Linked DNA regions of Catalinimonas alkaloidigena. The protein of the gene in region 1 binds, or shares a complex with, the protein of each later gene. Links are inferred from orthologs where the notes say so. Each region holds a gene or a part of one and is shown in the gene's direction. Other genes may lie near its edges.

Region 1 (3,268 bases):
GGAGCGAAAAATGCATTCGGCTATGATTTGCAGGCGGCATGTTCGGGTTTCCTTTATGCGCTTACTACAGCATCCCAATTCATTACTTCAGGAGCATATAAGAAGGTAATAGTAGTAGGAGCAGATAAAATGTCTTCTATTATCGATTATCAGGATCGCACCACCTGTATCATTTTTGGAGATGGTGCAGCAGCTGTTATGTTAGAACCTACTGAAGAGCCTTTGGGTGTGATTGATTCAATCCTGCAGTCTGATGGCAGTGGCTCTCCGTTTTTGCATCTCAAAGCCGGAGGAAGTAGAAGACCGGCTACCATTGAGTCTGTTACCGCACGTGAACATTTCGTGTATCAGGAAGGGGCTACTGTTTTTAAATATGCGGTAAAGCACATGTCGAATGTGTCTGCCCAGATCATGCAAAATAATAATCTTACTGCTGATGATATCCAATGGCTGGTACCCCATCAGGCAAACAAGCGTATTATTGATGCTACTGCCAATAGAATGGGAATCGGTGAAGATAAAGTGATGTTTAACATCCACAAATATGGCAATACCACCAGTGCTACTATTCCCCTTTGCCTCTGGGATTATGAATCCCAGCTAAAGAGAGGAGATAACCTTATATTAGCAGCATTTGGTGGTGGTTTTACGTGGGGTGCAACGTACCTCAAATGGGGTTACAGTAGCTGATAGAGTGTATAAATAATATTAATAGTATATGGCAACCACAGCAGATTTTAGAAACGGACTTTGTATAGTTCACAACAACGATCTGTATACCATTGTTGAATTCCAACATGTAAAGCCCGGCAAAGGAGGGGCTTTTGTAAGAACAAAACTCAAAAGTCTTAATACCGGGAAGGTAATAGAAAATACTTTTAATGCAGGTGTTAAGGTTACGACAGCACGTATAGAAAGACGTCCTCATCAGTATCTTTACAAGGATGATCTTGGGTATCACATGATGGATAGTAATACCTTTGAACAAGTCGCTATCGAAGAGAGTAAGATCAATGCTCCTGAGTTTTTATCAGATGGGCAGGCAATAGATGTTATTGTTCATGATGAGACAGGCGATATACTAGGAGCGGAACTTCCCCCTTTCGTAGAATTAACCGTAACATATACCGAGCCGGGACTAAAAGGAGATACTGCAACTAATACTACCAAACCTGCTACATTAGAGACGGGCGCGGAGATCCAGGTGCCTCTTTTTATTGATCAGGATGAAAAAATCAAAGTGGATACCAGAACTAAGTCGTACTCTGAACGCGTAAAATAAACAAATATCATGAAAGCAAGCGAAATTCAGGACTTATTGGATTTTATTTCAAAGTCTGGCCTAGATGAAGTAAATATTGAAACCGGAGAGATAAAGCTTAAGGTTAAAAAGAACGCCGCGGCTAAAATAAGGCAAAACATCATTGCTGCACCCGGCTCTTCAATGCCACATGATTCTACAGGTTTGGTATCTCCCAGTCCGGCTTACTACCAGGCAGAGCAAGGTGAAACCGAAGCAAAGCCTGCTGCAAAAAGTGCAGGTGCAGATGGAAGCAGTGATGATAGCAAATATCTTACTGTGAAATCCCCTATGATCGGTACTTTTTATCGTGCCGCCAACCCTGACTCAGATCCATTTGTTCAGGTAGGTGACAGAGTAAGTGTAGGGCAGGCGGTATGTATTGTCGAGGCGATGAAACTTTTTAACGAAATTGAATCAGAAGTTTCAGGAACGATAGTAAAGGTATTGGCAGAAGACGCTTCTCCCGTAGAATATGATCAACCATTATTCCTGATAGATCCGTCCTGACCAATTGACAATCCCTATCGTAAGTTTTTGTATGTTTGATTGTTAATTGAAAAAGCCTTGTTCAATAAAATACTAATAGCCAACCGAGGAGAAATCGCTCTCAGAGTCATTCGTACCTGTCGTGAGATGGGGATCAAAACCGTAGCTGTATATTCAACAGCCGATCGCGAAAGCCTGCATGTGCGCTTTGCAGATGAAGCCGTTTGCATAGGTCCTGCTCCCAGTAACAAATCTTATCTGAGTATTCCTAACATCATCGCAGCAGCAGAAATTACAAATGCTGATGCCATTCATCCCGGCTACGGTTTCCTTTCCGAAAATTCTGAGTTTTCTCGTATCTGCGAAGAATACAACATAAAATTTATAGGCCCTTCCCCTGAAATGATCAATAAAATGGGAGATAAAGCATCAGCCAAGGCGACTATGGATGCTGCTGGCGTGCCTACTGTCCCCGGTTCTAAAGGCTTACTGAAAAGCATGGATGAAGGACTGAAAATTGCTATAGAAATAGGGTATCCGATTATTCTCAAAGCTACCGCCGGTGGTGGTGGTAAAGGGATGAGAATTGTCTGGAATGAGAAAGAGTTTAAGAAAGCCTGGGATGATGCCAGACGTGAGGCCAGTGCTTCCTTTGGAAATGATGGTTTGTATCTTGAGAAGTTTGTTGAAGAGCCCCGCCATATAGAGATTCAGATAGTAGGAGATAGTACCGGCAAAGCCTGCCACCTCTCGGAGAGAGACTGTTCAGTACAAAGAAGACATCAGAAGCTGACCGAAGAAACACCCTCTCCATTTATGACCAAAGAACTAAGAGATAAAATGGGCGCAGCAGCCATTGCCGGTGCTGAGGCTATTGGGTATGAAGGAGCCGGTACGATAGAATTTCTGGTAGATAAACATAGAAATTTCTATTTCATGGAGATGAACACCCGTATCCAGGTAGAGCACCCTATCACTGAGGAGGTTACTAAATTTGATCTGATCAAAGAGCAAATCAAAGTAGCCGCGGGAGTAAAAATTTCCGGGAAAAATTATTTTCCTACTATGCATGCCATTGAGTGCCGTATCAATGCGGAAGATCCTGCTAAAGGGTTCCGCCCTTGCCCGGGAAAAATTACTAACCTTCATCTGCCCGGGGGCCATGGGGTGCGGGTAGACAGCCATGTATATGCAGGCTATGTTATCCCTCCCAATTACGACTCTATGATTGCTAAGCTAATTGTGAGTGGTCAGACAAGAGAAGAAGCGATTACCAGAATGAAGCGTGCGCTGCAGGAGTTTGTCATTGAAGGTATCAAAACGACTATCCCTTTCCATATTAAGCTTATGGACGATCCTAAGTTCAAAAAAGGTGATTTTACTACTGCTTTTATGAACGATTTTGACTTGTCTGATATAGAAGAATACGCTCAGATGTAGCCTTTGCTACGCAGATGATTGTGTATTTCTAAACAAACC
Region 2 (3,328 bases), 6.2 Mb from region 1 along the record:
ACATGGAGGAGAGCTCGTTTTTCAGGGCACCATTAAGGACCTGGAGAAACAGAACGGTCATGCCAATACACATACTTCGCGTTATCTGAGTGGCAGAGATAGTATTCCTGTGCCCAAGCAGAGGCGTAAGTTTAAGTATAAGATTAGTATACAGGGGGCACGTGAAAATAATTTGAAGCATATCAATGTAGATATTCCACTGGGCGTACTTTCTGTGGTGACCGGTGTTAGTGGCTCCGGTAAATCTACGCTGATCAAGAGCATACTTTATCCTGCGCTAGGCAAGATCTTCGGTACAGTCAATGAGACTACCGGAAAGTTTGACAAACTGGAAGGTGATATCAAGAAAGTAAGCCAGGTAGAGTTTGTGGACCAGAATCCAATTGGAAAGTCATCCCGCTCTAACCCAGTGACCTATGTGAAAGCCTATGATGGCATCCGTCAGCTCTTTTCGGAGCAACCACTGGCGAAGCAAAGAGGGTACAAGCCGGCTTTCTTCTCTTTTAATGTGGATGGTGGGCGCTGCGAAAACTGCCAGGGCGAGGGAGAAGTGAAGATAGAGATGCAGTTTATGGCGGATATTCACCTTACCTGTGAGGCCTGTGGGGGAAAGAGGTTTAAAAAAGAAATACTGGAAGTGAAGTATGAGGGTAAAGATATTGCCGATGTGTTGGACATGACAGTAGATGATAGCGTAGCATTCTTTTCTGAGCAAAATACGATCGTCAACAAACTTCAGCCGCTACAGGATGTCGGTTTGGGCTACGTAAGGTTAGGGCAATCATCTAGCTCATTAAGTGGAGGAGAGGCCCAAAGAGTGAAGCTGGCTTCTTTTCTGGGCAAAGGTAATACGCCTCGCAGTCAGCAGGAGCATATCCTTTTCATCTTTGATGAACCTACCACCGGTTTGCATTTTCACGATATTCGTAAGCTGATGGACGCTATCAGTGCGTTGATAGAACAAGGTAACAGTGTGGTAATCATTGAGCACAATATGGAAATAATCAAAAGTGCGGACTGGGTCATTGATCTAGGGCCGGAAGGCGGTGAGCAGGGTGGGAAGCTTATTTTTTCAGGAACACCTGAAGAAATGATTAAAATAGATGATAACTATACAGCGAAGTATTTAAAGAACAAGTTTTGAAGTAGTTTAGCTTCTTCTATAAATTTTTTGGAATAGCAAAATTCTCAATAACTTAGCAGCCCCAAAACAGTAGGATCCTGAAAGACAGGATCTTCAAAATGCAGTAAATATGGCATGGTTTAGAAGAAAAGATAAGGGTATACAGACACCTACTGAAGCAAAGAAGGAAGCTCCTGACGGCTTATGGTACAAAACTCCGGGAGGAAAGATTATACATACCCGGGAACTGAAAAATAATGCTTATGTAGTTCCGGAAGATGGCTACCATGTTCGTATAGGCTCTAATGAATATTTTGAGGTGCTTTTTGATGACAACAAGTTTACTGAGCTTGATGCAAAGATAGAATCTGCAGACCCACTAAATTTTGTAGACAGTAAGCCATACCCAAAGAGGATTAAAGATTCACAGGAAAAAACCCAACTAAAAGATGCGCTTCGCTCTGCGCATGGGAAAATGAACGGACTTGAAATAGTCATTGCCTGCATGGATTTTAGCTTTATCGGGGGCTCTATGGGATCAGTAGTAGGAGAAAAAATAGCCAGAGCCATAGATTATTCCATCAATCATAAAGTGCCTTTCCTTATGATTTCAAAGTCGGGCGGAGCACGCATGATGGAGGCAGGTTTTTCGTTGATGCAAATGGCAAAAACTTCTGCCAAGCTGGCCTTACTTTCTGAGGCAAAGATACCTTATATCTCATTACTTACTGACCCTACTACCGGAGGCGTTACGGCTTCTTTTGCTATGTTGGGTGATTTTAATATTGCTGAGCCAGGAGCACTAATCGGCTTTGCCGGGCCCAGGGTGATAGAGCAGACGATTGGTAAGAGCCTGCCTAAGGGTTTTCAGAGTTCAGAATTTGTGCTTGAACATGGATTCCTGGATTTTATCGTTGACCGTAGAAATCTAAAGTCGGAGTTGACTACTCTGCTTAAAATGCTGGAAAATTAATTATTCACCTTTTATATACTGTTTATGAGTCTCTGGAACCTATTCAGCCCCGGAAAAAGAGCGCGTGAAGAAGATTTTATTCGTCAGCTGTTTCATCTGGCCCTGGCGGATGATGACCTGGATGAAGTAGAAATGGAATACATTCACGGCTTAGGTGATAAGCTTGGGTTAACCCGTGAAAGAGTAAATGAGTTACGGGATCAGTATGTCGAAGGAGACATTAAATACCTCAAGCCTCCTTCAGGAGAAAGCTTTTTTACGCTTTTTTACATGATCAACCTTATCCTGGTAGATGAAGAAGTGCATAACAAAGAGCTGATTATTGCTAAGCAAATGGTACTTAAGCTGGGTTATGCTCCGGATACAGTTGATGTGATTCTGGATGTGATAAGCCGTAATCAGGCGAATAATATTTCAGTAGAAGAGACTTACAAAAACCTGAAGGAAAGACTTTCCTGAGGCTTAGAGTGCTGACTTATCTGGTAGTTGGGTGGGCTGAAATGGAAGAAAAAAGTAAAATATGCTACCTGTGCCATAGGTACTGCTGAAGCCTATTTCACCCTGATGGGCTTCAATGATTTTTCTTACTATTGCCAGGCCCAATCCACTGGAGCGTTCGCCCCCGGTTGGCACATTCTGTGCTTTTTCAAAAGGGCGGAAGATTTTGTCTTTGTCCTGATCTCTAATTCCCATACCCTGGTCTATTACTTCTGTCTTAGCATACTGTCCATTAATACTTACCTTAATTTTGACTTCAGTTTTAGGAAAAGAATATTTCAGGGCGTTTGTCAGCAGGTTGTTCAATACCTGACCCAGATAGGATCTGTCAAATTCCAGGCTGACTTCAGAATTATCGCTCTCTAAGACGATTTTCTGCTCTTTATTAGTAGCTATATGCTGGTTGATTGCTATGATCTCTCTTATAAACTCCAGGTAATCATGCTTTTCTTTTTTGATTTTCAGCGTTCCTGCTTCAATTTGAGCTACATCCAGAAGGTTATCCAGGAGGCTCAGTGCGTTATAACTGGTCTTGTTGATTAAAGTTAGAAACTCCTGCTGGCTTACTGTAAGGTTGGCACTGCTCTTGGGGTCCAGCATAAGGTCGGAGAGGTTGTAAATATTGCCAACCGGACTTCTCAGGTCGTGGGCAGTGATACCGATGTATTTGTTTTTCTCTGCATTAAGCCTCTGTAATTCCAGGTTTGCCAGTTTCAGTTTTTGCTGTTCTCTGC

What was found.
Region 2: the proteins of accB (region 1) and accD are in contact, whole or in part, in a solved structure (PDB 8UXZ), measured with the Escherichia coli proteins. The link is inferred for Catalinimonas alkaloidigena from one-to-one orthologs.

The regions. Positions count from the first base shown.
Region 1 is NZ_JAQFIL010000001.1:6,664,448-6,667,715, reverse strand. What follows is about bases 112-3,050. They hold accB (acetyl-CoA carboxylase biotin carboxyl carrier protein), read left to right. Parts: upstream 112-1,291; coding sequence 1,292-1,810; downstream 1,811-3,050. Other genes in these bases: accC (acetyl-CoA carboxylase biotin carboxylase subunit), read left to right, coding at 1,868-3,050; efp (elongation factor P), read left to right, coding at 719-1,282; OKW21_RS26940 (beta-ketoacyl-ACP synthase III), read left to right, coding at 112-690. In the rest of the region: more of OKW21_RS26940, read left to right, coding at 1-111; more of accC, read left to right, coding at 3,051-3,229; OKW21_RS26920 (3'-5' exonuclease), read right to left, coding at 3,220-3,268. UniProt on the Escherichia coli protein: This protein is a component of the acetyl coenzyme A carboxylase complex; first, biotin carboxylase catalyzes the carboxylation of the carrier protein and then the transcarboxylase transfers the carboxyl group to form malonyl-CoA.
Region 2 is NZ_JAQFIL010000001.1:435,821-439,148, forward strand. What follows is about bases 176-3,174. They hold accD (acetyl-CoA carboxylase, carboxyltransferase subunit beta), read left to right. Parts: upstream 176-1,253; coding sequence 1,254-2,096; downstream 2,097-3,174. Other genes in these bases: uvrA (excinuclease ABC subunit UvrA), read left to right, coding at 176-1,144; OKW21_RS01830 (hypothetical protein), read left to right, coding at 2,121-2,555; OKW21_RS01835 (sensor histidine kinase), read right to left, coding at 2,559-3,174. In the rest of the region: more of uvrA, read left to right, coding at 1-175; more of OKW21_RS01835, read right to left, coding at 3,175-3,328.